DNA from 3 places in the Rhizobium cerradonense genome. Region 2 is predicted to be linked to each of the others. Evidence: predicted binding sites of a transcription regulator. Region 2 holds the regulator's gene; each other region holds the start of a gene.
The links. The regulator PhoB, encoded in region 2, activates phosphate uptake and scavenging genes when phosphate is short. The targets are predictions, from matches to a motif close to TGTCATNNANCTGTCAT.

Region 1 (10,405 bases), 110 kb from region 2:
CTCGGTCTTCGCCGTTCCCGTCGTCAAGGCGACGCCGGAGGAGTTTCTGGCCTGGAAGAAGACGGCGGGTGTTTCCGTCGTCGCCACCCATCTGGCCGGCGCCGTCGACTACCGCACGATCGACTACAAGAAGAAGCCCGTCGTGCTGCTGATGGGCAACGAACAGTCCGGCTTGCCGGATGCCTTGGCGAAGGAGGCCGATGCGCTTGCCCGCATCCCCCAGGCCGGCCGCGCCGATAGCCTCAACCTGGCAGTGGCGACGGCGGTGATGCTGTTCGAAGCCCGCCGCCATCTTCTGACCCTCAGCGAGACGCGATGACTGACAGCGAGATAAACGAACAGGCGCCCGTAAAACCCGCACTGTTTTCCCGGCCCATGCCGATCCTGATTTTCATTGTGGCCGCTGTCATCCTCGACCAGGCCGTCAAGCTCATGGTCGACAACTGGCTGCCTTTGCAGGAGATGGTGCCGGTCATTCCGATGCTGGCGCTCTATCGCACCTATAATCTTGGGGTCGCCTTCTCGATGCTATCGGGCATGGACGGCTGGTTCATCGTCGGCATGCGCCTCGTCATCGTCGTTTTCGTGCTCTGGCTCTGGCGACGGACGCCCAATCATCGCTGGCTTGCCCATCTCGGCTTCGCGTTGATCATAGCCGGTGCGCTCGGCAACCTGATCGACCGGTTCCTCTATGGTCATGTGATCGACTATATTCTCTTCCATACGGAAACATGGTCGTTTGCCGTCTTCAATCTCGCCGACAGTTTCATCACTGTCGGGGCCGGTTGCGTCATTCTGGACGAGCTGCTTCTGCCGAAAAAGGCAAAAGCTTAAAATTCTAGCGAATCCCTGAAGGCATCGGGAACAGTGCTCATGTTAGTAAGGCCACATGAGCACTCTGGCAAATCTGCAGGAAAAGCTTGTCGCCGCCACCACCGACGACCACGACGCGCCGCGCGAACGGCCGGTGGGCGGCACGCCGCTCATGGCCACCGGTCCCATCGAGATTTCGCCGGCTAACAGACCGGATACGTCGCCGTCCGATTTTTCCCTATGGCTGCACCGCCATTGGTTGAACGGTGGCGGTTTGATCGCCGGCGTGGCGCTCATGTCGGTCGGCTATGCAGGTGGACCGCTGGCGCTTGCCGGTTTGCTGGGACTGATAGCGCTGGCGATCGTCGGCGCTGGTGTCTTGCACAGGCGACATGCTGCCCGTAAGGTCATAGCGGATATGCTGGCGCTCAGCGAACACGAGCATGACCGTCTCTGGGAGAGCAACGAAAGCACCAGTCTGCTCGCCACCATCCACGATGCGCTTGGCGATATCACTGTGACACGCGACATCGAACGCCGCATCGTCCATGCCAACGCCACCTTCCGTAACCTGACCGGCAAGTCGAACCCGGAGGGTTTGACGCTGGAGGAGGCGGGTCTTGTCTTCCGGGTTGCGACGGATTCCCAGCGCCAGGATGCGGAGATTTCCACGCCGGAAGGCCCGCGCATCTTCGCATGGCACGATGTCATGTTCCGCGACCCCGCCACCGGACAGTTGAGAATCCAGAGCGTCGCCCGCGACGTCACCGAGGAACGGCAGGCAGCGCGCCTTCGCGAGGAGGCAAGGCTGAAGGCGGAATACAACAGCGCCGCCAAATCACGGCTGCTCGCCACCGTCAGCCACGAGATCCGCACGCCCCTGTCGGGAATTCTCGGCATGAACCATCTGCTTGCCCAGACGCCGCTCACCCTGGAGCAAGCCAATTACCTGACCGGCATCCGCCAATCCGGCAATGCCCTGGTGCAGCTCGTCGAAGACCTGCTGGATTTCTCGACGATCGAAGTCGGCCGCTTCCAGCTCCGGCCACGCGCCGAACATCTGCGGCCGCTGCTGGAAGGCGTTGTCGAGATGCTCGCCCATCGGGCCCATGAAAAAGGCATCGAGATCGCCGCGACCGTCGCGGCGGATGTTCCCGAAACCATGGAGTTCGATCCTGCCCGGCTGCGCCAGGTGTTGTTCAATGTCATCGGCAACGCCGTGAAGTTCACGCAGACCGGTGGCGTGCTGATCCGCGCCGGCCTCGATGGTGACGACCTGGTGATATCGGTCAGGGATAGCGGCCCGGGAATGACCGAGGAGGAGCAGGCACGCATCTTCGGCGAGTTCGAACAGGCGGGCAATGTGTTGGACAGAAGCGCCGGCACAGGCCTGGGGCTGGCGATCTCCGCCCGCATCCTGCGCGAGTTCGGCGGCACGTTGAACGTTTCCAGCGCGCGGGGCGAGGGCAGCGAATTCACGGTCCGTTTTCCGATTTCAGTCGTCGCTGCGGAGAACGAGCCGGCTAGGCGCAGCGAACTGCTCAAAGGTTCCCGTGTCTTGTTGCTGGCCCCGGAAGGCGCGGCAAGCACCGCGATTGCCGGCACCATCCGCACGCTCGGCGGCCACTGCCGCGTGATCGGTCCCGATGATGTGAAAAACCTGGCGCAGTCTGCGCCTCACGACGCCGGCATGTCGCTGACGGATATCATTGTCGATCATCGCATGGCGCCCTGGTATTTCCGCGAAGGGACTGAGCTTGCTGCGCTCGGTCTCAGAAAGATCTTTCTGGTCAATCCGGAAGAGCGCAACACGCATCCGCTCGATCTCTTCGATGCCTGGCTCATTCGGCCGCTGCGCGAACAATCGCTGATCGATGTGCTGAGCGGCCGCATGCGCGGCATGGAAAAGCGCGATGTGCTGAGTAGCCCGCCCCAGATCAGTCTCGTGACGCCGGAGGCGGCAGATGCCGCCCTCAACGTTCTCTTGGGCGAGGACGATCCCGTCAATGCCATGCTGGTGCGCGCCATGCTCGCCAAAGCCGGCCATAGGGTTCGTCTCGTCGAGGATTTCGATAATTTGCTCGCCCGCGCCGAAAACAGCGAGAACCGCCCTGATGTCGTCGTCACCGACCTCACCATGCCAGGCGGCGAGGGCGCGGCTATGCTCGCGCAACTGAGGGCGCTGGAGCGCCGATACGGCCTTTCGCCGCTGCCTGTGATCGTGCTGACCGCCGACAGCCGCGACGCCATCCGTCGCCAGGCCCTGCTTTCCGGGGCCGATGCCGTCATCGTCAAGCCGGTCGATCCCGATCGCTTGATCGCCGAGGTGCAAGGCCTGTCGAAACAGGCTTTCGGACGCGCCTAGATTGAAAACATGTCCCCGAATCGCGATTCGGCCTTATCCGCCCACGCGATGACGAACTGAGCCAAAAGCCGCTTCGCATCTTTTAAGAGCATCCCCTGGGATACAAGGGCTTTGTCCAAATTCGATGGTGGAAACAGGCACGGTTCTTGCTTTTCGCAACGCACCATGTCACTTTCCTGTCGCACGAATTTGCTTTATGGCGCCTATATTAACCCGTAGAGGGGGAGTCGCCATGTCCATCGAAATTTTGAATCGCGAAGCTCAGGGCGAAATGGTTCAGTCTTCAAAGGCAACGGTTGCGCCGGTTGCCAGCGATGTGCTCGGACGCATCGGAAATCTAGAAACGCGCCTTGCTCGCACGGCGCGGGAAATCGATGCCGCGCAAGCGGTGCGCTATCGCGTCTTCGTTGAGGAGATGAATGCGCAACTCCCGGCCGATGCCATGCGTCGGCAGCGCGATATCGATAGCTGGGATTCGATCTGCGACCATCTGCTGGTTCTCGACCGCTCGCTGGAAGGTGATTCGGAAGACCAGATCGTCGGCACCTATCGCCTGCTGCGTCAGGACGTGGCGATGGCGAATGGCGGTTTCTATTCCTCTTCGGAATTCGATATCGACGCTCTGCTTGCTCGCCATCCAGAAAAGCGCTTCATGGAACTCGGCCGTTCCTGTGTACTGCCGGAATATCGCACCAAGCGCACGGTCGAACTGCTGTGGCAGGGCAATTGGGCCTATTCTCTGAAACACGGCATGAACGCCATGTTCGGCTGCGCCTCCTTCCCCGGCATCCGTCCGGAGCAGCATGCGCTGGCTCTCTCTTTCCTCTACCACAATGTCATTGCCAAGGATGAATGGGCCGTCAGCGCGCTGCCGTCGCTTGCCCGCACCATGGACCTGATGCCGGTCGAAGCGGTCAATTCCAAGAAGGCGCTGATGGCGCTGCCGCCGCTGATCAAGGGTTACTTGCGTCTCGGTGCCATGGTCGGTTCCACCGCCGTCGTCGATCATGCCTTCAACACGACGGACGTGTTGATCGTCTTGCCGATCGCCAGCATTTCGGACCGCTACGTCAACTATTACGGCGCCGACGCCGGTCGCTTCGCGAGCTGATCGGCGCAAGCCGGGCTGGGCGGGCAACGGCCATCCTCAGGGAATCGCAAAAATATCAATCTCATCCGTAATGCCGCGGAGCGAGACGTGGTGGGTCTGCGGCTTCAAACCATGGGTCGTCAGCAATTCGCTGGCGCGGGGGTTGTCGAGTACGGAGCCGGTGGCGAATATTTCGTGCGAATTGGCGAGATGCTGGACGCGGGAAGCGATGTTGACCGTCTGCCCGAAATAGTCCTGACGCTCGTTCAAGCTGACCGCGATGCACGGCCCTTCGTGGATGCCGATCTTTAAAAGAAGATCGTCGTTGCCGCGCTCCTTGTTGAGGCTGACCATTGCTTCGCGCATCCGCATTGCCGCCGCGAGTGCCCGGTCGGGAGTTGGAAACGTCGCCATGACGGCATCGCCGATGGTTTTGACCACCGCACCGGCCTCTGCACCAACGATCTCATGCAGAATGCTGAAATGGGTCCTCACCAGATCGAAAGCGGCAAGGTCGCCGACCCTCTCATACAGGGCCGTCGAGCCGCGCAAATCGGTGAACAGAAAAGTGAGGCTGGTGATCTTCAGCCGCTGGTCCACGTCGATCGTGTCCGTGCGGTGGATGTCGCGGAAGGTTTGGTTCGAGAGCAGTCGCTTCGCGGTCAGAAATGGACGCCGCTGACCCAGCAGGCCGTGAAGCACGTCATTGGCCACGCAGATTGATGGCAGCGTGCGGACCTCTGTGTGGTTTTCCATCAAAATGCGCAGAGGGCCGGGTCGTAAGGTAATGGGTTCGCTGTGCCGGTGCATGCGATCGAACACGAGCGTGAGGGTCTGCCGCTCCTTCGATGGTTCGCCTTTCACATCGACGAATTGAGCCGCATGCGTAACCGGCTCGAAGATGATGACGTACTCCGCCGGCAACTGAAGCGACACGACGGCTTTTTCTCCGGCAGGCAGTTCCAGCGCCTCCAGAACGAATTGGTCGACCTTCGCTTCGTAACCCTTGTCGGGAAGATCTACGCCGGAACCCCAATAAATCTGCCGAAAATATTCGAAGGGCGGCAATTCGTGCGGATTGTGAGCCTCGATGTGGCGGACGCGCGGGCTGACGGTGAAGGTGACTTCGACCATCTCGTCGAGGGTCGGCTCATAGCCGGCAGCGCAAAGCGCGCAGCTATAGGTGTCGCTCTGAACGGTTTTCAGCGAGGTATTGGCATCCAGCACTCCGCCGCAGCCGGGGCAAAGAACATTCCAGGAGATCTCGAAGAGGCCGAGGCGAGACGCATGCAGGAAGGCGTTGATGGTCTGCTCTTCATCGAAGCCGTGCTCGGCTGCGAAGGCAAGCGCGTTCACCCGGTTGAGCTTGCGATCGGGCGCGTCACGGACGAGCTGCTCAATAGCGTCGACAATATCTGGCCGCGCTGAATGGCGCAGCACTTCGAAAAGGGACTGGGCTTCACTCATTTCCCTATTTTACACCGAATTGACCCGGCGGCCATTGCCTTTCTCCGACCGCCGGCTCCACTATTCAGCGTAGTTGATTACGATCCTGCCCCATAAGCGGCAATCGCCGCCATGTTGACGATGTCGGAATCCTTTGCCCCCATCGAGGTGATCTGCACCGGCTTGTCGAGGCCGACGAGCAGCGGGCCGATGACGGTGGAACCGCCGAGTTCCTGCAGCATCTTCGTCGAGATCGAGGCCGAGTGGAAGGCGGGCATGACAAGCACGTTGGCGGGACCGGAGAGACGCGAGAAAGGATACTGGGTCTCGATGATCTTGCGGTTCAGCGCCACATCGGCGGCCATTTCGCCGTCGAATTCAAAATTGACATAGCGCTTGTCAAGAATGTTCACCGCCTCGCGCACCCGTTCGGAGCGTTCGCCCGAGGGATGGCCGAAGGTGGAGTAGGCGAGCATGGCGACACGCGGTTCATAACCCATGCGCCGGGCGAAGCCGGCGGCTTCCTCGGCGATATCAGCCAGTTCTTCCGCAGTCGGCATATCATGCACGGCGGTGTCGGCAACGATGACGGTGCGGCCGCGGGCAAGCACCAGCGATGCGCCGATGACCCTGTGCCCCGGTTTGGCGTCGATGCAGCGGCGCACATCGTCGAGCGCGGTCGAATAATTGCGCGTCACCCCCGTCACCATGCCGTCGGCATCGCCGAGCGCCACCATGCAGGCGGCGAAATGGTTACGGTCGTTGTGGATCAGGCGCGTCACATCGCGGTGCAGGTAGCCTTTGCGCTGCAGCCGGGCATAGAGATAGTCGATATAGGCCTCAACACGCTTGGAAATGCGGGCGTTGACGATCTCCAGGCCTGGCCGGTTGAGGTCGATCCCGGCGCGGTCGGCGGTTGCGTGGAGAAGGTCCTCGCGGCCGAGCAGGATGGCGGTGCCGAGCCCCTGGTTGGCATAGGACAAGGCGGCGCGCATGACCTGCTCTTCCTCAGCTTCGGCGAAGACGATCCGCTTTGGATGCCGGCGTACGCGCTCGTAGAGCTGTGCAAGCGTCGAGGCGATCGGGTCGCGCCGCGCCGAAAGTTCGCGGGCATAAGCGGCCATGTCCGGCATCGCGCGGCGGGCGACGCCGCTTTCGATCGCGGCTTGCGCGACGGCAACCGGGATCGCCGAGATCAGGCGCGGATCGAAGGGCACAGGGATGATGTATTGCGCCCCGAAACGCGGCCGCGCGCCCTGATAGGCGGCGACGACATCGTCCGGCACGTCTTCGCGCGCCAGGCTGGCGAGCGCCCTGACGGCGGCGATCTTCATTTCATCGTTGATCGTCGAAGCCCGCACATCGAGCGCGCCGCGGAAGATATAGGGGAAGCCGAGAACGTTGTTGACCTGGTTGGGATAGTCGGAGCGTCCGGTCGCCATGATGGCGTCGTCGCGGATGCGGGCGACTTCCTCCGGCGTGATTTCCGGATCGGGATTGGCCATGGCGAAGATGATCGGCTTGTCGGCCATGGAGCGGATCATCTCGGCGGAAAAGGCACCCTTCTGCGACAGGCCGAAAACCACATCGGCGCCCTTCATCGCATCTTCCAGCGTGCGGCTGTCGGTTTTCACCGCATGTGCCGATTTCCACTGGTTCATGCCCTCGCTGCGGCCCTGGTAGATCACGCCCTTCGTGTCACAGAGCACGATGTTGTCCGGATTGAAGCCCATCGCCTTGATCAGCTCGACGCAGGCGATCGCCGCCGCACCGGCGCCGTTGCAGACGAGCTTGGTGGTCTTGAGGTCGCGGCCGGTCAATTCCAGCGCATTAATCAGGCCGGCGGCGGCGATGATGGCGGTGCCGTGCTGGTCGTCGTGGAAGACGGGAATGTCCATCAGCTCGCGCAAGCGCTGCTCGATGATGAAACAGTCGGGCGCCTTGATATCCTCGAGGTTGATGCCGCCGAAGGAGGGGCCGAGGTAGCGGACGCAGTTGATGAACTCGTCGACATTTTCGGTGTCGATTTCGAGATCGATCGAATCGACATCGGCAAAGCGTTTGAAGAGAACGGACTTGCCTTCCATCACCGGCTTGGAGGCCAGCGCTCCGAGATTGCCGAGGCCGAGAATGGCCGTGCCGTTGGAGATGACTGCCACCATATTGCCGCGAGACGTGTAGTCGTAAGCCGTGCCGGGATCGGCGGCGATTGCCTTTACCGGAACGGCGACGCCGGGCGAATAGGCGAGCGAAAGATCGCGCTGCGTTGCCATAGGCTTGGTCGGGTTGATTTCGAGCTTGCCGGGGCGGCCCTGCTTGTGGAAGTCGAGCGCTTCCTGATCGGTAATCCCCGTTCCCGAACGCGACGTGCTGTTGGTGTCAGGCATGTATCCTCCAAACCTCCTGTGGGCGACCGGTCCCTCTTGCCCGATAGCTGTTGTCTTCTATAGCGGCGCGCGGATAGGGTGGCACCTCATTTTTTGGGAAAAACTGCACCTCCGTGAACGAACGAATAATTGCCAGCATCGACGCTTTCTCGACCGCCGAGCTTGCCTCGGAGGAAAGCCGCGCTTCGGCGACGCCGATGATGGAGCAATATATCGAGATCAAGGCGAACAATCCCGGTTCGCTGCTGTTCTATCGCATGGGCGATTTCTACGAGCTGTTTTTCGAAGACGCTGTCGATGCATCGCGCGCGCTCGGCATCACGCTCACCAAGCGCGGCCAGCATATGGGTCAGGATATTCCGATGTGCGGCGTGCCGGTGCATGCCGCCGACGACTATCTGCAGAAGCTGATTTCGCTGGGTTTCCGCGTCGCCGTCTGCGAACAGGTGGAAGACCCGGCGGAGGCGAAGAAGCGCGGCGGCAAGTCGGTTGTCCGGCGCGATGTCGTTCGCCTTGTGACGCCAGGCACCATCACAGAAGAAAAGCTGCTGTCGCCCTCGGAATCCAACTATCTGATGGCGCTCGCCCGCATTCGCGGCGGCTCGGAGCCGCAACTGGCGCTCGCCTGGATCGATATTTCCACCGGTGTTTTCCGTCTGGCGGAAACCGAAGCCTCGCGGCTGCTCGCCGATATCCTGCGCATCGATCCGCGCGAGCTGATCCTGCCGGATACGATATTCCACGATCCCGAGCTGAAGCCGGTCTTCGACGTGCTCGGCCGCACGGCGGTGCCGCAGCCGGCGGTCCTCTTCGACAGTGCCAGTGCCGAAGGGCGTATCACGCGGTATTTCGAAGTCTCGACACTCGATGGCTTCGGTTCGTTCACCCGCGCCGAGCTTGCCGCCGCTGCTGCCGCCATTGCCTATGTCGAGAAGACGCAGATCTCCGAGCGGCCGCCACTTGGGCTGCCGGAGCGCGAAAGCGGCGCGTCGACATTGTTCATCGATCCCGCCACCCGCGCCAATCTCGAACTGGTGCGTACGCTTTCCGGCGACCGCAACGGCTCGCTTTTGCGGGCGATCGACCGGACCGTGACTGGCGGCGGTGCGCGTCTACTTGCCGAGCGGCTGATGTCGCCGCTGACCGATCCGGCGCGCATCAATGAACGACTGGATTCGATCGGCTTCCTTTCTGAAGAGCCTTCGCTCTGCAGCGATCTCAGGATAGCGCTGAAACACGTGCCGGACATGCCGCGCGCATTGTCGCGCCTGGCGCTCGACCGCGGCGGCCCGCGCGATCTCTGGGCGATCCGCCAGGGCCTCGCTGCGGCGGCCGGCGTTGCCGATCTGCTAGTGGCTGCGTTGCTTCCCGAGGAGCTGGGAACAGCACTTGCCGGGCTCCGCGCCTTGCCCGCCGATCTCGAAGTGCTACTTGCCGGCATGCTCGCCGATGAATTGCCGCTCTTGAAACGCGACGGCGGGTTCCTGCGGGAAGGGGCGAATGCCGAGCTGGATGAGGTCCGGGCGCTGCGCGACCAGTCGCGCCGGGTCATTGCCGGATTGCAACTGCAATATGCCGAGGAAACCGGCATCAAATCGCTGAAGATCAAGCACAACAACGTGCTCGGATACTTCATCGAGGTCACGGCCGGCAATGCCGGGCCGATGACCGACAGCGGCGAAGCTAAGGCGCGCTTCATCCATCGCCAGACCATGGCCAACGCCATGCGCTTCACTACGACCGAGCTTGCCGATCTCGAAAGCCGCATCGCCAATGCCGCCGACAAGGCGCTTGCGATCGAGCTGGCGGCCTTCGACCGTATGGTCGCAGCCGTCGTCGCCGAGGCGGAGGCGATCAAAGCCGGTGCCCGCGCGCTATCGGTAATCGATGTCGCGACCGGGCTGGCATTGCTTGCCGAGGAACAGGGCTATTGCCGGCCGCTGGTCGACGACAGCCGGATGTTTGCGATCGGCGGCGGCCGCCATCCCGTGGTCGAACAGGCATTGCGCCGCCAGGCGAGTGGCCCCTTCGTCGCCAATAATTGCGATCTGTCGCCGACGGCGGATGGCAAGGATGGCGCGATCTGGCTGCTGACCGGCCCGAACATGGGCGGTAAATCGACCTTCCTGCGCCAGAACGCGCTGATTGCCGTCCTTGCGCAGATGGGGTCGTTTGTGCCTGCCGCCTCCGCCCATATCGGCATTGTCGACCGGCTGTTCTCGCGCGTCGGCGCTTCGGACGATCTGGCGCGTGGCCGCTCCACCTTCATGGTCGAGATGGTCGAAACGGCCGCGATCCTCAACC
Region 2 (10,405 bases):
CGCCGTTCCCGTCGGGTTGTTTGCCGCGATCTACATGGCCGAATATGCCTCGGCGCGCGTGCGCTCCGTCGCCAAACCGATGCTCGAAGTATTGGCCGGCATTCCGACCATCGTCTATGGCTTCTTTGCGCTCGTCACGGTCGGGCCTTTCCTGAGAGATATCTCGGCTGATCTCAATGGCCTGCTGACCGGCAATTATGCCAATTTCATCGAGGCGCAGAGCGTGCTGACCGCCGGCCTCGTCATGGGCGTCATGCTCATTCCCTATGTCTCCTCTCTGTCCGACGACATCATCATGGCCGTGCCGCGGTCGCTGCGGGACGGCTCGCTCGGCCTTGGCGCCACGCGCTCGGAAACGGTCAAGCGCGTCCTCCTGCCGGCGGCCCTTCCGGGCATCGTCGGCGCGCTGCTGATGACGGCGTCGCGGGCGATCGGCGAGACGATGATCGTGGTACTTGCTGCCGGCGTTGCGGCCCGCATGCAGCTCGATCCCTTTGAGCCGATGACGACGGTCACGGTGAAGATCGTCAGTCAGTTGACCGGCGATCCGGAATTCACGTCACCGCAGACATTGGTTGCCTTCGCACTCGGCATAACGCTGTTCTGTCTGACCCTTTGCCTGAATGTCTACGCGCTTTACGTCGTCCGCCGCTACCGGGAGCAATACGAATGAGCGATGTCGTATCCTCCCAGGCACCGAATATGTCGCGCGGATTGACGCCAGGCGCTCCGGCGCGGCGGGATATCGGCATCAAGCGACGTTATGCGGCCGAGCGGCGTTTTCGTGCCTATGGGATGGCCGCCGTCATTTTCGGACTGGTTTTCCTGATTATTCTCGTCTCGACCGTTGTCCGCAACGGCTACACTGCCTTCGTGCAGACCTCCATCGCCCTGCCGATCGAGTTCACCGAGAAGGTCATCGATCCCATAGGCAAGGGGGCCAGTGATCCGAAGGTCCTGATATCAGCCAACTATACGGCGCTGGTACGCGACGCCGTGGTGAAGGCGCTGGGCATCGATCCTTCCAATCGGGCGCTCGTGCGCCAGGCGATGGAAATGGTATCGGACGGCGCACGCATTGCATTGCGCGACAAGGTCGTGGCCGATCCCTCTGTCATCGGAAAGACGGTGAAGGTCACTTTCCTCGCCAGTGCCAATATCGACTCTGCCTACAAGGGACAGATCGACCTGACGGCGGACGAAAAGGACCGCAAGGTCTCCGACCAGCAACTCGCCTGGATGAGGCAGCTTGCCGCCGCCGGCGCCCTGCACGAGGCGTTCAATACGGGTCTGTTCCTGTCCGGCAATTCCAGTCGCCCGGAGGCCGCGGGTCTCGGCGTCGCGCTAATCGGCTCGCTCTATCTCATGTTGACCGTGCTGGTCTTGGCGCTGCCGGTCGGCGTCGCCGCCTCGATCTACCTTGAGGAATTCGCGCCGAAGAACCGGTTGACGGATCTGATCGAGGTCAACATCAACAATCTCGCCGCGGTGCCGTCGATCGTCTACGGCCTGCTCGGCCTCTCGGTCTTCATCAACTTTATGGGCCTGCCGCGTTCCGCCTCGCTGGTCGGCGGGCTGGTGCTGAGCCTGATGACGCTGCCGATGATCATCATCGCCACCCGCTCGGCATTGCGCGCCGTGCCGCCGTCGATCCGCAGTGCCGCGCTCGGGCTTGGCGCATCGCGCATGCAGATGGTTTTCCATCACGTCTTGCCGCTCGCCATGCCGGGTATCCTGACGGGTACGATCCTCGGCCTTGCCCATGCGCTCGGCGAGACCGCGCCGCTGCTTCTGATCGGCATGGTCGCCTTCGTCGCCAACTATCCGAGAGGGCCGCTCGATCCTTCGACGGCCCTGCCGGTGCAAATCTACATGTGGGCGAGCGAAGCTGAGCGCGCCTTTGTCGAGAGAACCTCCGGAGCCATTATCGTCCTGCTCTTCTTCCTTGTTGCGATGAACATCGGGGCCATCCTGCTGCGCCGTCGCTTTGAGCGGCGCTGGTGACGGGAGGCGATGGAATGAACATGATGACGGAAGCCGCGAGCGAAAAAGCACTGGCCAGGAAGATGATAACGATCCCCTACAAGATGATCGGTCAGGCCGTCTCGGTCCATTATGGCGAGAAGCGCGCGCTGTTCGACGTGGATCTGAACATCCGCGCCAACACTGTCACCGCGCTGATCGGTCCTTCCGGCTGCGGCAAGTCCACCTTCCTGCGTTGCCTCAACCGCATGAACGATACGATAGACACCTGCCGCGTCACCGGCAAAATCACGCTCGACGATCAGGATATCTACGACAACTCAATCGATGTCGTCGAGCTGCGTGCCCGCGTCGGCATGGTGTTTCAGAAGCCCAATCCGTTTCCGAAGTCGATCTACGAGAATGTGGCCTATGGTCCGCGTATCCATGGGCTGCATCGGTCCAAGAGCGATCTCGACCATATCGTCGAAACCAGTCTGCAGAAGGCCGGGCTGTGGGGCGAGGTGAAGGATCGGCTCTATGATGCCGGCACCAGCCTCTCTGGCGGTCAGCAGCAACGCCTCTGCATCGCCCGCGCCGTCGCGGTCAGTCCCGAGGTCATTCTCATGGACGAGCCGTGCTCCGCGCTCGATCCGATCGCCACCGCCAAAGTCGAGGAACTCATTCATGAGCTGCGGGAAAACTTCACGATCGTCATCGTGACGCATTCCATGCAGCAGGCAGCCCGCGTTTCGCAACGTACCGCAATGTTTCATCTCGGCCATCTGGTCGAGGAGAACGATACCGATAAGATGTTCACCAATCCCGATGATTACCGCACGCAGGATTACATCATGGGCCGTTTTGGCTGATGATGCTCCCCGCGCGGTTCCTTTCACATCTTTCACCTAGAGGATAAAAAAATGGTCTCAACACACATTCTCTCCGCTTACGACGAAGACCTGAAGTTCCTGACGCGCCGCATTTCCGAAATGGGCGGCCTGGCGGAGCAGATGGTCAGCGACAGCGTCCGCGCCCTGGTAAACGGCGATGCCAGCCTTGCGCAGAAGGTCATCTCCGATGACGTCATTCTCGACCACGCCGAGCGCGAAGTCGGCGACAAGGCGATCGTCACCATCGCCCGCCGTCAGCCGATGGCTGCGGACCTGCGTGAAATCATGGGCTCCATCCGCATCGCCGCCGATCTGGAGCGCGTCGGCGATCTCGGCAAGAACACCGCAAAGCGCGTCATCGCCGTGCAGGGCACCGGCGTTCCGCGTCGTCTCGCCCGCGGCATCGAACACCTCTCCGAACTGGCGCTCGTCCAGCTCAAGGAAGTGCTCGACGTCTACTCGACCCGTTTACCTGACAAGGCCGTGTCGATCCGCGAACGCGACGAGGAAATCGACGCCATGTACACCTCGCTCTTCCGCGAGATGCTGACCTACATGATGGAGGATCCGCGCAACATCACCACCTGCACGCATCTTCTTTTCTGCGCCAAGAACATCGAGCGCATCGGCGACCATGCCACGAACATCGCCGAGACGATCTATTACATGGCGACCGGTGCCCAGCCCGAAGGCGAGCGCCCGAAGGACGATACCGCCAACACCGTCGGTTCGGTAACGGAATAAAGTAGACACCAAGAGAAGGAGACCAGAGGCGCATGGTTCCGAGAGTTGCTGTTGTAGAAGACGAGGAAGCGCTAAGCGTTCTGCTGCGCTATAACCTCGAGGCCGAGGGCTTCGAGGTCGACACTATCCTGAGAGGCGACGAAGCTGAGCTGCGCCTCCAGGAGCGCATCCCCGATCTTCTGATCCTCGATTGGATGCTCCCCGGCGTGTCCGGCATCGAGCTCTGCCGTCGGCTGCGCATGCGGCCGGAGACGGAGCGCCTGCCGATCATCATGCTCACCGCTCGCGGCGAGGAAAGCGAGCGCGTGCGCGGCCTTTCCACCGGCGCGGACGACTATGTCGTCAAGCCGTTCTCGACGCCGGAACTGATGGCCCGCGTCAAGGCGATGTTGCGCCGAGCCCGCCCGGAGGTCCTGTCCACGGTACTGCGCTGCGGCGATATCGAACTGGACCGCGAAACCCATCGCGTCCACCGAAAGAGCCGTGAAGTGCGGTTGGGGCCGACGGAATTCCGCCTTCTGGAATTCCTGATGTCGTCCCCCGGCCGCGTCTTCTCTCGGTCTCAGTTGCTCGACGGCGTGTGGGGGCATGATATCTATGTCGACGAACGCACCGTCGACGTGCATGTCGGCCGCCTGCGCAAGGCGCTGAATTTCTCCAACATGCAGGACGTCATCCGCACCGTTCGCGGCGCGGGTTATTCCATGGAGGCCTGATGGGGGAGGCCTGATCGGGGCAACCCGATTGGCCATCCAACATAGCGGCGGAAACAGAAAACGGGCCTTTCGGCCCGTTTTTCCTTTGTCTGGTGTGGTTCAGTGCGCGGCCCGGCGCCGGTCATGCACCGGCTGGTAAGCCAGCCGCTGATGGTAGGTGCAGTACGGCGAAGAGTCCGGGCTGTCATTGCCGCAGAAGTGAAAATCTTCCTTCAGCGGGTCGCCGACCGGCCACTTGCAGGTGCGCTCCGTGAGCTCCGTCAGGCCGAGGCGGCGCGAGATCGGAACGACCACATTGGCGGCCGGACGATATTCGACTTCGCTGACCGTATCGATCTCGACCTCTTCCTTGAGCATCGTCGCACCCTGCTGGCGGGTAACCGTGCGGGTTGCAACGCGCGAGGCGTAATTCGGCGCGCGTGGGGCCGAGGTATTGCGCTTCGGCGCTCGAGCTGTGGTTGCCGCACCACCGGCCTTCGCTCGGCCCGGCAGGCTCAAGCGATGCACTTTGCCGATGACGGCATTACGGCTGACACCACCGAGCTGTGCCGCGATCTGGCTGGCGCTCAAACCTTCGGACCACAGCTTTTTCAGCTTCTCGACGCGTTCGTCTGTCCAATTCATGCCCTGTCTCCGCTATCGCGTTTCTGATGGCAGAATCCCTCACCATTGCCTCGAATTGGGTCGAGGCGTGAAACGCTTTAAAATTGTGGTGACTAGTTCCGCCGCATGCAGTCTAGTAATTGGTTTTTAACCTAGTGTGAGGCTGACTCCGTGACAAGAGTCGCGGGAATCTTGAGGAATCGATTTCGAGGTTTTCCCCAACTTGCTATACGTGAGTGGCATTTATGCAATATAAGTTGTCGAAGACATGCCATCCATCGAGAGGTGCTCTGCCGCACCTGCTAAATCGCCAGTTTTGTTGACATCGCAGTGCAAAACATCAATAGTGCCCATGCCGCCGCAAGGCGGCATTTTTGATTTTTCCGGGCCCGTTTCATTCGAAGGAAACGATTGGCCCTAAAGGTTGTGATTGAGGAGAATGCGCCATGGCTGAAACCGCGCCGCTTTATGACACCTATATGCGTGCTCCGCTGCGGTTCGAGCGAGGCGAGGGCGTGTGGCTGATCACGGAGACCGGCGAGCGTTATCTCGATTTCGCCGCGGGCGTCGCGGTGAATTCGCTTGGCCACGCCCATCCACATCTGGTTGCAGAGCTGAAGTCGCAGGCCGACAAGGTCTGGCACCTGTCCAACCTCTATGAGGTGCCAGGCCAGGAGAAGTTGTCGAAGCGCCTGACGGAGGCCACCTTCGCCGATAAGGTATTCTTCACCAATTCCGGTGCGGAGGCGCTGGAATGCGCCATCAAGACGGCGCGTCGCTACCAGTTCTACAAGGGTCATCCGGAGAAATTCCATATCATCACCTTCGAAGGCGCCTTCCATGGCCGCACGATCGCGACGATCGCCGCTGGAGGCCAGGAAAAGTATCTCGAAGGTTTCGGCCCGAAGGCGCCCGGCTTCGACCAGGTGCCTTTCGGCGATCTCGACGCGGTGCGTGCCGCCATCACCGATGCGACGGCCGCGATCCTGATCGAGCCCGTGCAGGGCGAGGGCGGTATCCGCCCTGCGACCAACGAGTTCCTGCGCGGCCTGCGTCAGATTTGCGATGAGAATGGCCTGCTTCTGGTCCTCGACGAGGTTCAGACCGGCGTCGGACGCACCGGCAAGCTCTTTGCCCATGAATGGGCCGGCATCACGCCTGACATCATGGCCGTCGCCAAGGGCATCGGCGGTGGCTTTCCGCTCGGTGCCTGCCTTGCGACCGCGGAAGCGGCCGCAGGCATGAAGGCGGGCACGCATGGCTCGACCTATGGCGGCAATCCGCTCGCCATGGCGGTCGGCAACGCCGTGCTCGATGTCGTGCTATCAGACGGTTTCCTGCAGCATGTGCGCGATGTTGCGTTGGTGTTCCGCCAGGGCTTGGCCTCGCTCAAGGATCGTTTTCCGGATATTATCGAAGATGTCCGCGGCGAAGGGTTGTTGCTTGGCATCAAGGCGGCCATTCCCCAGGCGGACCTGTTGCAGGCGATCCGCGCCGAACATCTGCTGGGTGTGCCGGCCGGCGACAACGTCATCCGTCTGCTGCCGCCGCTGGTGGTCACGGCCGAGGAGGCGCGCGAAGGCATTGCCCGCATCGAACGTGCCGCCGAAAGCCTGCGTGCCGCCCGCGTCAAGAAGTCGGCTTGAGTTCAGCGCCCGCCGGTAGGGGCGTATTACTGCGCCGCGCGTCCGAAGGACGCGCAAAGGACGCAGTAACACTTAGAGTGGCGCATAAGCCTTTCCTTAAATCGGCTCCGATTTAAGGGGTTATGCGCGCCCCACGGCGGGCGTTATCATTTTTGGAGTACAGGTAGGGACATGGCTTCACCGAAACACTTTCTCGATCTCTCGGCCGTCGCGGCTGCCGATCTGCGCAGCATCATCGACGATGCCATCGTGCGAAAGCAGGCGCTGAAGGCGGGTGCGGCCGATAAGCCGCTCGCCGGCAAGATGCTGGCGATGATCTTCGAGAAGCCATCCACCCGCACCCGCGTCTCCTTCGATGTCGGCATGCGCCAGCTCGGCGGCGAGACGCTGTTCCTGTCCGGCACGGAAATGCAGCTTGGCCGCGCCGAGACGATCGGCGATACGGCAAAGGTGCTGTCGCGCTATGTCGACGCCATCATGATCCGTACGACCGAACATTCGCGCCTGTTGGAACTCGCCCAGCACGCGACCGTGCCGGTCATCAACGCTCTCACCGACGACACGCATCCCTGCCAGATCATGGCCGACATCATGACCTTCGAGGAGCATCGCGGTCCGATCAAGGGCAAGACCATCGCCTGGACCGGCGACGGCAACAACGTGCTGCATTCGCTGGTCGAAGGGGCCGCCCGTTTCGGCTATCGCATGAACATGGCCGTACCCCTTGGTTCCGAGCCGAAGGATCACTATCTGAACTGGGCCCGCAACGAGGGCGCCGAAATCATGCTCTCGCATGATGCCGACCGTGCGGTCGCCGGCGCCGATTGTGTGGTAACCGATACCTGGGTTTCCATGAATCAGGAGCACCGGGCCCGCGGTCACAACGTCTTCCAGCCCTATCAGGTCAATGCGGCTTTGATGGCACAGGCCGGCAAGGACGCGTTGTTCATGCATTGCCTGCCCGCCCATCGCGGGGAGGAAGTGACGGACGAGGTGATCGACGGTCCGCAATCCGTTGTTTTCGATGAGGCGGAAAACCGCCTTCATGCGCAAAAGTCGATTCTTGCTTGGTGCCTGGGCGCGATCTGAGGATATAGAACCGCGTTTGATGTCGCGGGCGCAGTAGGAGTAGAGCAATGGCGGAAAGTGCAGCCTCGCTGGGTCAATTCGATTTTGCCGGCGACGATCATGTCGTTCCCTTCCAGGTAGAGGGTCTTGATGTCCGCGGCCGCGCCGTGCAGCTTGGGCCGCTGTTGGACGCAATTCTCGCCCGGCACAGCTATCCGGCCCCGGTTGCCCGGCTGCTGGCCGAGGCGGTGGTGCTGACCGTGCTGCTCGGCACGTCACTGAAGTTCGAGGGCAAGTTCACCGTGCAGACGAAGAGCGACGGGCCGGTCGACCTTCTGGTCGCCGATTTCTCGACGCCGGAGAACGTCCGCGCCTATGCCCGTTTCGATGACGAGGCGCTGGCCAAGGCCGTGGCTGCCGGCAAGACCGAACCGGAACAATTGCTCGGCAAGGGCGTCCTCGCCTTCACCATCGATCAGGGTCGCTTCAGTCAGCCCTATCAGGGGATCGTAGCGCTTGACGGCGCGTCGCTCGAGGAGATCGCCGGCACCTATTTCCGCCAGTCGGAACAGATCCCGACGCGTGTCCGCCTCGGGGCCGCCGAATTGTTCGATCGCGATGAGGCCGGCAAGCCGCGCCATCGCTGGCGGGCAGGCGGCCTTGTAGCGCAGTTCCTGCCGGAAGCTCCGGAGCGCATGCGCCAGCCGGACTTCCACGGCGGCGACGGCGACACCAGCCTGCGCGCACACGTCGAGGATGACGCCTGGGCGGAAGCCCGCTCACTGGTCGAGACGATCGACGCCGACGAATTGACCGATCCGCAGGTCGGTACCGAGCGTTTGCTATTCCGCCTCTTCCATGAGCGCGGCGTGCGCGTTTATGAGCCCAAGGCGGTTTTTGACCGCTGCACCTGTTCGCGCGATAAGCTGAAGGGTGTGTTGCGGGGGTTCTCCGCCGAGGAGGTCGAAGCGAGCCAGGAGAACGGCGAAATCGCCGTCACCTGCGAGTTCTGCTCGACGACCTATCGCTTCGAGGTGTCCGAGGTGACGGCCGCCTGAGCAATCTCAGGAAAGTGCGAAGAGCAAAGATGGAGCGGTGAGGCGATGCCGTGAAAGGCCGACCGCTCCAGCGAGCTTCAGTTCAGCGTCCGCAGCAGGTTGGGCGTATCCAGCGAGAAGGCGGGGATCTTGACGTGAAACAGCTTCCCGTCATCCGTCTCCATCTGATAGTGGCCGAACATCATGCCCGATGGCGTGTCGAGCGGGCAGCCTGAGGAATATTCATAGGTATCGCCGGGCCGCAGCCTGGGCTGCTCGCCCACGACGCCCGGCCCGGTCACCTCATCCACCATGCCGTTCTGATCGGTGATGTGCCAATAGCGCGTCACCAGCCGCACGGTGACGGTCGAGTGGTTGGAAATGATGATGCGGTAACCCCAGACGTAACGATCGTCTTCCGGATCGGATTGCTCCTCCAGATAAAAGGGTTCGACAACAACTTCGATGTCGTGTGTTAGTGCGCGATACATGCCTGACACCTTGGTCACTACTCCGAAACGTCGCGCGCTCAAACGAACGCACAAAGGACGCTCCAGCATTTAAGTCTAGGGCACCTTATCCGCTTTCTATGATCCCACGGAAAGCGGGATACTTAGGGGTATCCTATAAAGCGACCTGTTCCGTCAAGGAATGGATTGGTGAAAACGCCTTTGACGGATTAAACCATTCGGATTTTCAGATGTTAGGAATAACTCTAAAGGTTAATTGTCGGCGGTCGAAAGTATAGGCGCACGGTTCGTTTTCGAGATGTGTAAGCCCGCCCGAACAATATTCGGGCGGGTTTGGGTAGATATAGTCAGGCGGAAACTTGTGCCAGAGCGCGGGCGAAATCCTCGACCAGATCTTCGCTGTCCTCGATCCCCGCGGAAAAGCGCACCGTTCCCGGCGAAATGCCGAGTTCGGCACGGGCCTCGTCGGTGAGGTTCTTGTGCGTCGTGGTAGCGGGATGGGTGATCAGGCTCTTGGAGTCGCCGAGATTGTTGGAAATTTTGACGATCTCCAGTGCGTTCTGCAGCTTGAAGGCCGCTTCCTTGCCGCCCTTCAGCTCGAAGGCCACCAGCGTCGAGCCGCCGGTCATCTGCTTGGCGATGATGTCTGCCTGCGGATGGTCCTTGCGGCCGGGATAGATCACCTTGCCGACCTTGCTCTGTTCTGCGAGGAAGTCGGCGACCTTGGCGGCATTCTGCGTCTGCTGCTTGACGCGCAGCGGGAGCGTTTCGATGCCCTTCAGCAGCGTCCAGGCAGTGAACGGCGACATGGCCGGACCGGTGTGGCGGAAATAATCGTGCAGGTTTTCGTCGATCCACTGCTTGTCGGAGAGGATGACGCCGCCGAGCGAGCGGCCCTGGCCGTCGATGTGTTTGGTCGCGGAATAGACGACGATGTGCGCACCGAGCTCCAGAGGCTTCTGGAACAGCGGCGTTGCGAAGACGTTGTCGACCACGACCTTGGCGTCGATCTGGTTGGCGAGCTTGGCGACGGCGGCGATATCCACGACTTCCAGCGTCGGGTTGGTCGGGCTTTCCAGGAAGAACACCTTGGTATTCGGTCGGATGGCCTTTTCCCAGTTCTCGATGAAGCGGCCATCGACCAGCGTGCATTCGATGCCATATTTCGGCGCCAGCGTCTCGACCACCCAGCGGCAGGAGCCGAAGAGGGCACGGGCTGCGACGATATGATCGCCGGCCTTCAACTGGCAGAGAATGGCGGCAGAA
Region 3 (10,405 bases), on a different contig from region 2:
CTGGTGAGTTAAGTATTGCCTTTGGCCGAGAGCCCGCCAATCCCGATTGCGCGTTACGCCTTGATTGCAGGACTATCCGCTAGGTTCATTGATCGCCTAAAACGCAAAATGGCGCGCCGGGCGGGCGCGCCATTGCAAAACCCTTGGCAGCGGGCGGCATGCGCCCGCCTCTGCCATATCAGCCGTAACGGCCGGTGATGTAGTCTTCCGTGCGCTTGACCTTCGGCGCCTGGAAAATCTGCTCGGTCGCGCCGTATTCGATCAACTCACCTAGATACATGAAGGCGGTGTTGTCGGAGATACGGCTCGCCTGCTGCATGTTGTGCGTCACGATGACGACCGTGAACTCGCCCTTAAGCTGCGAGACCAATTCCTCGACCTTGGCGGTCGAGATAGGATCGAGAGCCGAAGTCGGCTCGTCGAGAAGCAACACGGATGGCTTCACCGCGATGGCGCGGGCGATGCAGAGACGCTGCTGCTGGCCGCCGGAAAGGCCAAGTCCGCTCTGGTGCAGCTTTTCCTTCACTTCGCTCCAAAGCGCAGTTTCAGTCAGCGCCGCTTCGACGCGGGCGTCCATTTCCGCCTTGGAAATCTTCTCATAGAGCCGGATGCCGAAAGCGACGTTTTCATAGATCGACATCGGGAACGGCGTGGGCTTCTGGAACACCATGCCGACCTTGGCACGCAAATCGTTCAGATCGACGTCCTTGGCGAGGATATTGCGGCCATCCAACAGGATCTCGCCGCCAACAGTCTGGCCCGGATAGAGATCATACATCCGGTTGAAGGTGCGCAGCAGCGTGGACTTGCCGCAACCCGAAGGGCCGATGAAGGCGGTGACCGCATTTTTGCGGATGTTCATGTTCACACCCTTCAGAACGCGATGGCCGTTCTGATAGGTGAAATCGAGGTTCTTCACCTCAAGTTTCGCGAGCATGCCGGGACCCGACTGTGAAACGGCGTCCTTCCCCGACTGTGCGTTGACGCTCTGGAAATTGCTGTCGCTCATGTTCATGGTTTCATTCCTATCGTTCGGCGGCTGCGTCACTGGCGGCGCCCACTCAAGACACGGGCAAGGATGTTAAGGGCTAGGATGGCAACGGTGATGATCAGCGCGCCGGCCCAAGCCAGTTGTTTGAGATCCTCACCTGCATCGGCGGCGAGCGTGTTGATGGCAACCGGCAGCGTGGCGATTGGACCGGTCACGCCCGCATTCATAAATTTGCTGTAACCGGCGGTGAAGAGAAGCGGCGCGGTTTCGCCGCTGATACGGGCGACGGCCAGCAGGATGCCGGTGAGGATGCCGGTCCAGGCGGAACGGTAGATCACCATCATCATGGACTTCCAGCGCGGCGCGCCGAGCGCGGCGGTCGCCTCACGAAGCGCATTTGGCACCAGCAACAGCATATCCTGCGTCGTGCGGTTGACGACCGGAAGGGCGATCAGCGCCAGCGCGAGGATGCCGGCGATGGCGGAGTTGCCGTGCATGGGCACGACCACGAGGCCGTAGACGAACACGCCGATGATGATCGAGGGTGCGGACAGCAAGATGTCGTTGATGAACTTGGCGGCCTCGGCAAGCTTGGTGCCGTTGGCATATTCCACCAGATAGGTGCCGGCGAGAATGCCGATCGGCGCGGCGATCAGGATGGCGCAGCCCGTGACCAGCACGGTGCCATAGATCGCGTTGATCAGACCACCGCGCGAGCCCTGCGCCGGGATCGACATCGTGAAGACGTCGAGGCTGAGTGCCGATACGCCGCGATAAAGCAGGGTCACAAGGATCACGCTGAGAAAGAATATGCCGAGGATGGCCGCGAGGAAGCACAAGGCCATCATCACGCGGTTCTTCCCATAGCGCCTCGACACGAGATTCTGACGAATTGCATTTTCCATGGGTGTTTTCCTCAATGCGCGTCGCCGCGGCCGATCATCCATCTCGCCGCTGCTAGCACGCAGAAGGAAAGGACGAACAGGAGCAGGCCGAGCGCGATCAGGCTCGACAATTGTAGACCGTCGGCATCGCCGAAGTTGTTCGCGATCTGGGCGGAAATGGTGGTGGACGGCGAAATGATCGACGATTGCAGACGGCTCACCGAGCCTACAACGAAGGTGACGGCCATGGTTTCGCCGAGCGCGCGGCCGAGGCCGAGCATGATGCCGCCGACGAGGCCGCGACGTGTATAGGGGATCAGGATGTGGCGGGCCACCTCCCATGTGGTCATGCCCATGCCGTAAGCGGATTCACGCAACATCGGCGGCACGGTGCTGAACACGTCGCGGGCAATCGCGGTGATGAACGGCAGGATCATGACAGCCAGCACGAGGCTTGCCGTCAACAGGCCGACGCCCGGGGCCGGCGGCTGGAACAGCAGGCCGATCAACGGCACCTGGCCGATCGTCATCATAAGGAAGGGCAGGATATAGTTCTGCATCAGCGGCACGAGAATGAACAGACCGACGATACCGTAGATAATGGAGGGCACACCGGCCAAAAGCTCGATGGCCGTGCTGATCGGACGCCGCAGGCTGCCGGGGCAAAGTTCCGTGAGGAAGATGGCAATGCCGATGCCGAGGGGAACGGCGATCAGCATGGCGATGAACGAACTCACCAGCGTACCGACCACGGCAGGCACTGCACCGTAGATGTCAACGGGAGCGCTCCACTTTGTGCCAAAGAGGAACGACAAGCCGAAGGTCTGGAAGGTTGGCAAGGCATCGATGACAAGAACCACAAGGATTGCCAGCAGCAGAAGCACGACAAGAGTAGCCGAGCCAAGCGTCATAAAATAGAAAATCCGATCCTGCATCCGGAATTTTCTGGTGCTGGCGGTGGTATCTATAGCCTGGAAGGCAGCCGTCTGAGTCGCGTCAGCCATCGATTTCCCCTTGTCCGTGACGAAAGGCGGACAGGGCTATACCCTGTCCGCCGCAACTTCTCACCCAGCACAAATTACTTCGTGCCGAAGTCCTTCTGCCAGGACTTCTCGACAATCTCGACGACATTGTCCGGGACTGCCAGATAAGACAGGGCGGTCGCGTCCTTCTGACCGTTCTGATAGGACCACTTGAAGAACTTCAGGGCCTCTTCGTTCTTAGCGGCATCGGCCGGCTTCTTGTAGAGCATAACCCAGGTCGAAGCGGCAATCGGCCAGCTCTTTTCGCCCGGCTGATTGGTGATGATCAGGTTGAAGTTCTTGGCATGAGCCCAATCGGCGTTGGAAGCAGCAGCCTTGAATGTATCGAGGCTAGGCTCGACAACCTTGCCGGCAGCATTCTTCATCTTCGCGAAACCGATATGGTTGGCGACGACGTAAGAATATTCAACGTAAGAGATCGAACCAGCCGTCTGGTTGACAGTGGTGGAAACGCCTTCGGAACCCTTGGCGCCAAAGCCGACCGGCCATTCAACTGCCGTGTTCGAACCAACCTTTTCTTTCCACTCCGGCGAAACCTTCGACAGGAAATCGGTGAAGTTGAAGGTCGTGCCCGAGCTGTCGGCGCGATAAACGACGGAGATCGCGGTGGAAGGCAGCTTCACGTCGGGGTTCAGGGCCTTGATGGCTGCATCGTCCCACTTGGCGACCTTGCCGAGGAAGATGTCGGCCAGCGTCTTGCCGTCGAGAACGAGTTCGCCCGGCTTTACGCCTTCAACGTTATAGGAAACGACGATACCGCCGGAGATCATCGGGAACTGGGCAATGCCGTTCTTCTCGAGGTCAGCGTCGCTCATCGGCTTGTCCGAAGCGCCGAATACGATCGTCTTGTCGAGGAGCTGCTTGATGCCGGCGCCCGAACCGACCGACTGGTAGTTGACGACGTTGTTCGTCGCAGCCTTATAGCCTTCAGCCCACTTGGACATAACCGGCGCGATAAAGCTCGAGCCGGCGCCCGTGATGTCGGCAGCCGAGGCCGACACGGACATAGCCGCGATGAAGCCTGCAGTCAGGCAAAGCGAACGAAATTTCTGATTCAACATGATTGAACTCACTTCCTCAAGTGATGAATGGATGGCGAGCAGGATCTGAGCACGGAACGTCCCCATCGGTTCGTAACCCCCACCTCAATCTCCTGGCGACAGTGATGGCTCTAATCTCGCAGTGTTTCAGTTTGATGACAGTTTGGTGAAAGGCCAGTGACACAACTTGCGGCAATGAAAACGGCTATTTGCGCTGGCCGGCTAACAAATGCCTGCGCGCGTCCGAGCGGCGCTGGCCGTCCTGATTTGATTCGACCGGCTTTGCGGCGCCTTCAGAGACGGATCACATAATCCTTTCGGGTGGTTTCAATGACTTCCCACGTCCCCTTAAAGCCGGGTCTCAGAATCATCCGATCGCCGGCACGCAGGTGAAAAGCCTCGCCATTTTCGGCAGTTACCACCGAGTAGCCGGAAAGGATATGGAAATACTCCCACTCGTCATAGACGATTCGCCATTTTCCGGGCGTTGCCTCCCATATGCCCGCGTAGAGGCCGCCATCAGCTTCCTCGACATTCCACGTGCGGAACTTTGGTGCCCCGGAAACGATGCGATCGTCGGCGGGAGCGCCAACCTCCGGCTCGATGCCGTCGGGGTCCAATCGTAAATACGTTGTCATAATTCTTCCGTCCCGATCTGGAAACGCTTCCGTGTCATACCTTTGCCAGCGCCTGCTCAAGGTCGGCGATGATGTCCTTGACGTCCTCGATACCGATCGACAGGCGCACCACGTCGGGACCGGCGCCGGCTGCGATTTTCTGCTCGTCGGTGAGCTGCTTGTGCGTCGTCGAGGCGGGGTGGATGACCAGCGAACGCGTGTCGCCGATATTGGCGAGATGAGAAAAGAGCTCCAGGCCTTCCACCAGTCCCTTGCCCGCCTCATACCCGCCCTTCAACCCGAAAGTGAAGACGGAACCCGCCCCCTTGGGCGAATAGCGCTGTTGCAGCGGATGGTTCGGGTCGTCCTCAAGGCCGGCATAGTTCACCCAGGCCACCTTGTCCTGCCCTTTCAGCCAGCGGGCGACGGCGATCGCATTGTCGGAATGGCGCTGCATGCGCAGCGGCAACGTCTCGATGCCCGTAAGGATCAAGAAGGCGTTGAAGGGGGAGATGGCAGGGCCGAGATCGCGCAGGCCGAGGACGCGACAGGCGATGGCGAAAGCGAAATTGCCGAAGGTCGCGTGCAGCACGATGCCGTTATATTCCGGCCTCGGCGTCGACAGCATCGGATAATTGCCTGACGCGGACCAGTCGAAGGTGCCGCCATCGATGATCATGCCACCCATGGAATTGCCGTGGCCGCCCATGAATTTGGTCAGCGAATGGATGACGATGTCGGCGCCATGCTCCAACGGCCGGATGAGATAGGGGCTGGCCATGGTATTGTCGACGATCAGCGGCAGGCCGTGCCGGCGGGCAACGGCGGCGATCGCCTCGATGTCGACGAAGGTACCGCCGGGATTGGCGAGGCTTTCAATGAAGATGCCGCGGGTGCGGCTGTCGATCTGTGTCTCGAACGTGGCCGGATCGGCGGAGTCGGCCCAGCGCACATGCCAATCGAAATTCTGGAAGGAGTGGCCGAACTGATTGATCGAGCCACCGTAGAGCTGCCTGGCGGCGACGAAATTGTCGCCCGGCTGCATGATGGTGTGAAAGACGAGCATCTGAGCAGCATGACCAGAGGCGACGGCGAGGCCGGCCGTGCCGCCTTCGAGGGCTGCCACCCGTTCCTCGAGTACGGCCTGGGTCGGGTTCATGATACGCGTGTAGATATTGCCGAACTGCTGCAGCCCGAAGAGTGCGGCGGCGTGGTCCGCATCCTGAAAGACGAAGGAGGTCGTCTGATAGATCGGTGTCGCGCGGGCGCCCGTCGTCGGGTCCGGCTGCGCGCCCGCATGAATCGCCAGCGTGTCGAAACCTGGATTGTTGGTCGGCATGCCCTCTCCTTCCGCCCATACTATTATAACGGGAGGATCATAGCGTCTCAGGCCTTAAAGTTAACCGCGAACTTTGCCGAGCTTTTCCGCTCACGAAAAAACCTGCCATCTTTCGGCGATATCGCGCGACAAAATGGTCAGCTTTTCGCAGTAGTCAGGCGCAGGCTGTCGGGGTCAGGCGACCAGGCGCGGATATTCGATGGCCGGGCAGCGATCCATGACGACCTTGACGCCGGCCGCTTCCGCTCTCGCAGCGGCGGCGTCGTCTCTGACGCCGAGCTGGCCCCAAATGACCGGCGGCCTCGGCTCGATCATGATCGTCTCCTCGACCACCGAGCGCAGATATTCCGGTGCACGGAAGACATCAACCATGTCGACCGGCTCGGGAATATCGGCCAGATGACCAAAGACCCATTGTCCGAGGATCTCCTTGCCGGCCTGCCCGGGATTGACGGGAATGACGCGATAGCCTCGCGCCATCAGGTAGGCCATGACGCCGTTGCTAGGCCGCGCGGGATTGGGCGATGCGCCAACAAGCGCAATGGTCCGTACGGATAAAAGGATATCGGCGATATAAGAATCCTCGTAGCGGTCATGGTTCATCACGGAGCCTCCCTTTGGATCACACTTGCGTTTTGCCACAAATCCGGAAACCACGGCCGCGGCTTTCGCGTATATATAGGTATTATAACAATTTCAGGGAGAATTGCTCCGATGAAAAAAATCATCCTGCTGAGCCTGCTGATTGCCTCCGCCGCCAGCCCGGCCTTGGCGATCTCACGGTACAACTCCATGTCCTTCACCTGTGGCCAGGCTAAGGCGATCATAGACCGCGAACGGGCGGTAATCATGCGCTATCCGTCCACCAGGGTGCGCAACATGACGCTCTATGATCGTGTCGTTTCTGACAGCAATGCCTGCGATCCCGGCTACTATGCCTATCAGGACTATATTCCGACCAAGGACAGGCCCAACTGCCCCGTCTACACATGTCGGCCGTCGACCGATTTCGACGACGATGATTTGCTCATCCCGCATCGATAGCAGCAGGGCAAAGCAGGTTGCTAGCCTCTCTCGATCTCGATTTGCGCATGGGATTGTGGTTCAGCCTGCATCGCGTTGATCGCGATGCGGTGCAGTTTTGCCCCGCGGCCGCAATTTGGTTACTCCCCAAAACGTGCCGTTCCTTAATCATGATAGCACGATAACATCCTCATAGCGCTTTGGATGTTATCGGAATAACCCCAGACAATGCGTTCACCCGGCATGCAATTTTTGTTCTCTCTTCATTCCCCTGTAAATTAGAAACACCTCATGGTTGCGCGAATAAATAGAACAAATAGCGAACGCTCAACCGCACTTTTCTATGGATTTATTGAGGAAAGCAACAGCCAGAAGCATGTAAACCCACACATGTTGTTGCTTTTGGAGTATTGAGCGTCAATGGCATCCCGTATACCCACAAATCATCAAACTCTCGCCCGTTGCCGGGTAATTTCGAGGTCTCCGTGTCCGCTGACGTTATCGTTCTCGTCCTCTTCGGCGCCCTGCTGCACGCAACGTGGAATGCAATCATCAAGGCGGGAACGGAGAAGTCCCTGGATGCCGCAATGGTTGCAGCCGGCGGCGCGGTCACTGCCCTGCCCTTTCTGCCGTTTCTGCCGTTGCCGGCTTCGGCCGCCTGGCCCTTCATCGGCGCCTCGGCGATCCTGCAATTTGCTTATTTTCAGTTGGTAGCCGCGGCCTACCGCGCCGGCGACATCGGTCTCGTCTATCCGCTGATGCGCGGGGTGGCGCCACTGATCATCGTTGCGACCAGCGGCTTCATCCTTCGGGAGACGCTGTCCAGCGGCGCTCTGCTCGGTACGATGACGATCTGCGCCGGAATATTGACGCTTGCCTTCGAAGCCCGGAAGGGCGGCCGGCAGGCCATCGTCCTTGCTTTGTCGAACGCGGTGGTCATCGCCACCTATACCTATGTCGATGGTATCGGCGCACGCCTTTCCGGCAATTCCATATCCTATACGCTGTGGATGTCGCTCCTGCCGCCGGTGCTACTGTTTGCCTGGGCAATCTCGCAGCGCGGCTTTTCCGTTGTCGCCGCCCATGTCCGCTACAATTGGTGGCGCGGCCTGATCGGCGGCGGCGGTTCGCTGACGTCCTATGGCCTGGCATTGTGGGCGATGACCAAGGCGCCCGTCGCCATGGTGGCGGCGCTACGCGAGACATCGATCCTATTTGCACTGGTGATTTCGGTGGTCATCCTGAAGGAGCGATCGAGCATCTGGCGTTATGTCGCCGGTGCGATTATTGCAGGCGGCGTGTTGGTTCTAAGGCTGGCCTAAAGATGAGAAATATGGGGTATTGAAATACCGTATATTTAACATATTGATTCTGTTCACGAATTTTTCAGACAGCCAAATCCTGTCTTATTGACCTCAACAGCTATTCCCTTTATAAGCCGCGCCAGATCGCAGCCTTTCCGGGCTGCTTTCTTTTTGGCGCGCGTTTCGCTCGCCAAACCAAGCAACAAGAAACGCCCTGATGCCTTCGGGTCCAGGGTCCCAAAAGAGAGTATTCAACATGGCAACCTTCTCCCAGAAGCCTGCAGAGGTGGAGAAGAAGTGGGTTCTCATCGACGCCGAAGGGCTCGTCGTTGGCCGTCTCGCTTCTCTCATCGCAATGCGTCTGCGTGGCAAGCATAAGGCTACCTTCACGCCGCACGTCGACGACGGCGACAACGTCATCGTCATCAATGCCGACAAGGTCGTCTTCACCGGCAAGAAGTACGAAGACAAGGTTTACTACTGGCACACCGGTTACGCCGGCGGCATCAAGGAGCGCACCGCTCGCCAGATCATCGAAGGCCGCTTCCCGGAGCGCGTTCTCGAGAAGGCTGTCGAACGCATGGTTCCGCGCGGCCCGCTCGGCCGTCGCCAGATGAAGAACCTGCGCGTCTACGCCGGCTCCAACCATCCCCATGAAGCCCAGCAGCCGGTCGTTCTCGACGTGGCCAAGCTGAACAAGAAGAACGTAAGGAGCGCCTGATAATGGCTGATCTCTCTTCCCTGAAGGATCTCGGCACGGCATCGGAAGCTGCTGCTCCGGTTCACGTCCGCAAGGTTGACTCGCTTGGCCGTTCCTACGCGACCGGCAAGCGCAAGGACGCCGTCGCCCGCGTTTGGGTCAAGGCCGGCTCCGGCAAGATCATCGTCAACGGCAAGGACTACACGGCTTATTTCGCCCGTCCGGTTCTGCAGATGATCCTGCGTCAGCCGATCGTCGCAGCTGCCCGTGATGGCCAGTTCGACATCGTTGCAACCGTTGCCGGCGGCGGTCTTTCCGGCCAGGCCGGTGCCGTTCGCCACGGCCTGTCCAAGGCGCTCACCTACTTCGAACCGGGCCTGCGCTCGGTCCTGAAGAAGGGCGGCTTCCTGACCCGCGACAGCCGCGTCGTCGAACGCAAGAAGTACGGCCGTGCCAAGGCACGTCGTTCGTTCCAGTTCTCCAAGCGTTAATCGCTTATCCGAGATCGGATTTTGGAAAGGCCGGGTTCGCCCGGCCTTTTTGTTTATGTGATGTGCCGTCCCGGCTTAGGTCTTCCGGTCGTTCAGCCAGCCCGGCAATGTCAGGATGGGTTAGCGCTTTTTTGCTTCCTGATCGTATGATCGATTATAGAGGAGCGAGACAGGAAACCGTACGGGGGCGGAAATGAGATCTAAAGGGCTAGGCTTGGTCTCTTCGCTGGCGCTTGCAGTGCTCTGCGCAACCGCAGCTTTTTCAGCGGATACCGTAACGACGATCGAGGCGACGCCGGTACCCATGGAAAGCATGCGGGATTTCCTGCAAGCCAATCCGGACTGTCAGCAATTTACCGATCAATGTTCGATCTGTACCGTTGCCAACGGAAAGGCCGAATGCTCCACGCCGCAAATCGCATGCGTGAAAAAGGCGTATCAATGCACTGCACGCGCAAAGCAGTAGCTCGGAAAGCCGCCTGCTTGCAATTAGCGCCGATGTCTCCTAACTCGAGTCAGCCGAAGGCACATCACGACCGCCGGGCCTAGTTTCCACGCAAGGAGAATCCCATGCCGAGCACGTCGATCGATCACGCCTTTTCAGCCACCAGCCTGACGTCGGCGGCCAGCGATCCGACTTTTGCGGGCGCGCTCTCCTTCATGCGCCGGCGTTTCACCAAATCGCTAGAGGGCGTCGACGCCGTCGTCTGGGGCATTCCCTTCGATGCGGCCACATCCAATCGCCCTGGAACACGTTTCGGGCCGCAGGCGATCCGTCGCGCGTCGGCAATCTTCGACAATGATCCGCAATATCCTTTCCATCGCGACCTCTTCGCCGAAATGGCCGTCATCGATTACGGCGATTGCCTGCTCGACTACGGCAACCACCAGGAGACGCCGGCGGAGATCGAGCGGCAAGCGAACGCTATCCTCGATAGCGGCGCATTTTTGCTGACGCTCGGCGGCGACCATT

Region 1: the regulator PhoB is predicted to act here: its motif matches at 3,345-3,361, upstream of olsB (l-ornithine N(alpha)-acyltransferase).
Region 3: the regulator PhoB is predicted to act here: its motif matches at 4,114-4,130, upstream of pstS (phosphate ABC transporter substrate-binding protein PstS).

The regions. Positions count from the first base shown of each region.
Region 1 is NZ_JAQJCK010000007.1:225,480-235,884, reverse strand. It holds gene PH547_RS17865 (TrmH family RNA methyltransferase) at 1-319, shown strand, start outside; gene lspA (signal peptidase II) at 316-834, shown strand; gene PH547_RS17855 (hybrid sensor histidine kinase/response regulator) at 890-3,178, shown strand; gene olsB (l-ornithine N(alpha)-acyltransferase) at 3,411-4,289, shown strand; gene PH547_RS17845 (adenylate/guanylate cyclase domain-containing protein) at 4,326-5,735, opposite strand; gene PH547_RS17840 (NADP-dependent malic enzyme) at 5,813-8,101, opposite strand; gene mutS (DNA mismatch repair protein MutS) at 8,299-10,405, shown strand, end outside.
Region 2 is NZ_JAQJCK010000007.1:114,927-125,331, reverse strand. It holds gene pstC (phosphate ABC transporter permease subunit PstC) at 1-673, shown strand, start outside; gene pstA (phosphate ABC transporter permease PstA) at 670-2,004, shown strand; gene pstB (phosphate ABC transporter ATP-binding protein PstB) at 2,019-2,834, shown strand; gene phoU (phosphate signaling complex protein PhoU) at 2,886-3,599, shown strand; gene phoB (phosphate regulon transcriptional regulator PhoB) at 3,632-4,315, shown strand; gene PH547_RS17300 (GcrA family cell cycle regulator) at 4,415-4,939, opposite strand; gene PH547_RS17295 (aspartate aminotransferase family protein) at 5,365-6,564, shown strand; gene argF (ornithine carbamoyltransferase) at 6,736-7,653, shown strand; gene PH547_RS17285 (Hsp33 family molecular chaperone) at 7,701-8,690, shown strand; gene apaG (Co2+/Mg2+ efflux protein ApaG) at 8,768-9,160, opposite strand; gene PH547_RS17275 (O-succinylhomoserine sulfhydrylase) at 9,487-10,405, opposite strand, start outside.
Region 3 is NZ_JAQJCK010000003.1:493,053-503,457, reverse strand. It holds gene PH547_RS10075 (cytochrome P450) at 1-7, shown strand, start outside; gene pstB (phosphate ABC transporter ATP-binding protein PstB) at 179-937, opposite strand; gene pstA (phosphate ABC transporter permease PstA) at 1,045-1,896, opposite strand; gene pstC (phosphate ABC transporter permease subunit PstC) at 1,908-2,879, opposite strand; gene pstS (phosphate ABC transporter substrate-binding protein PstS) at 2,954-3,925, opposite strand; gene PH547_RS10050 (cupin domain-containing protein) at 4,252-4,596, opposite strand; gene PH547_RS10045 (O-acetylhomoserine aminocarboxypropyltransferase) at 4,631-5,914, opposite strand; gene PH547_RS10040 (CoA-binding protein) at 6,089-6,517, opposite strand; gene PH547_RS10035 (hypothetical protein) at 6,629-6,958, shown strand; gene PH547_RS10030 (EamA family transporter) at 7,423-8,259, shown strand; gene rplM (50S ribosomal protein L13) at 8,498-8,962, shown strand; gene rpsI (30S ribosomal protein S9) at 8,965-9,432, shown strand; gene speB (agmatinase) at 10,003-10,405, shown strand, end outside.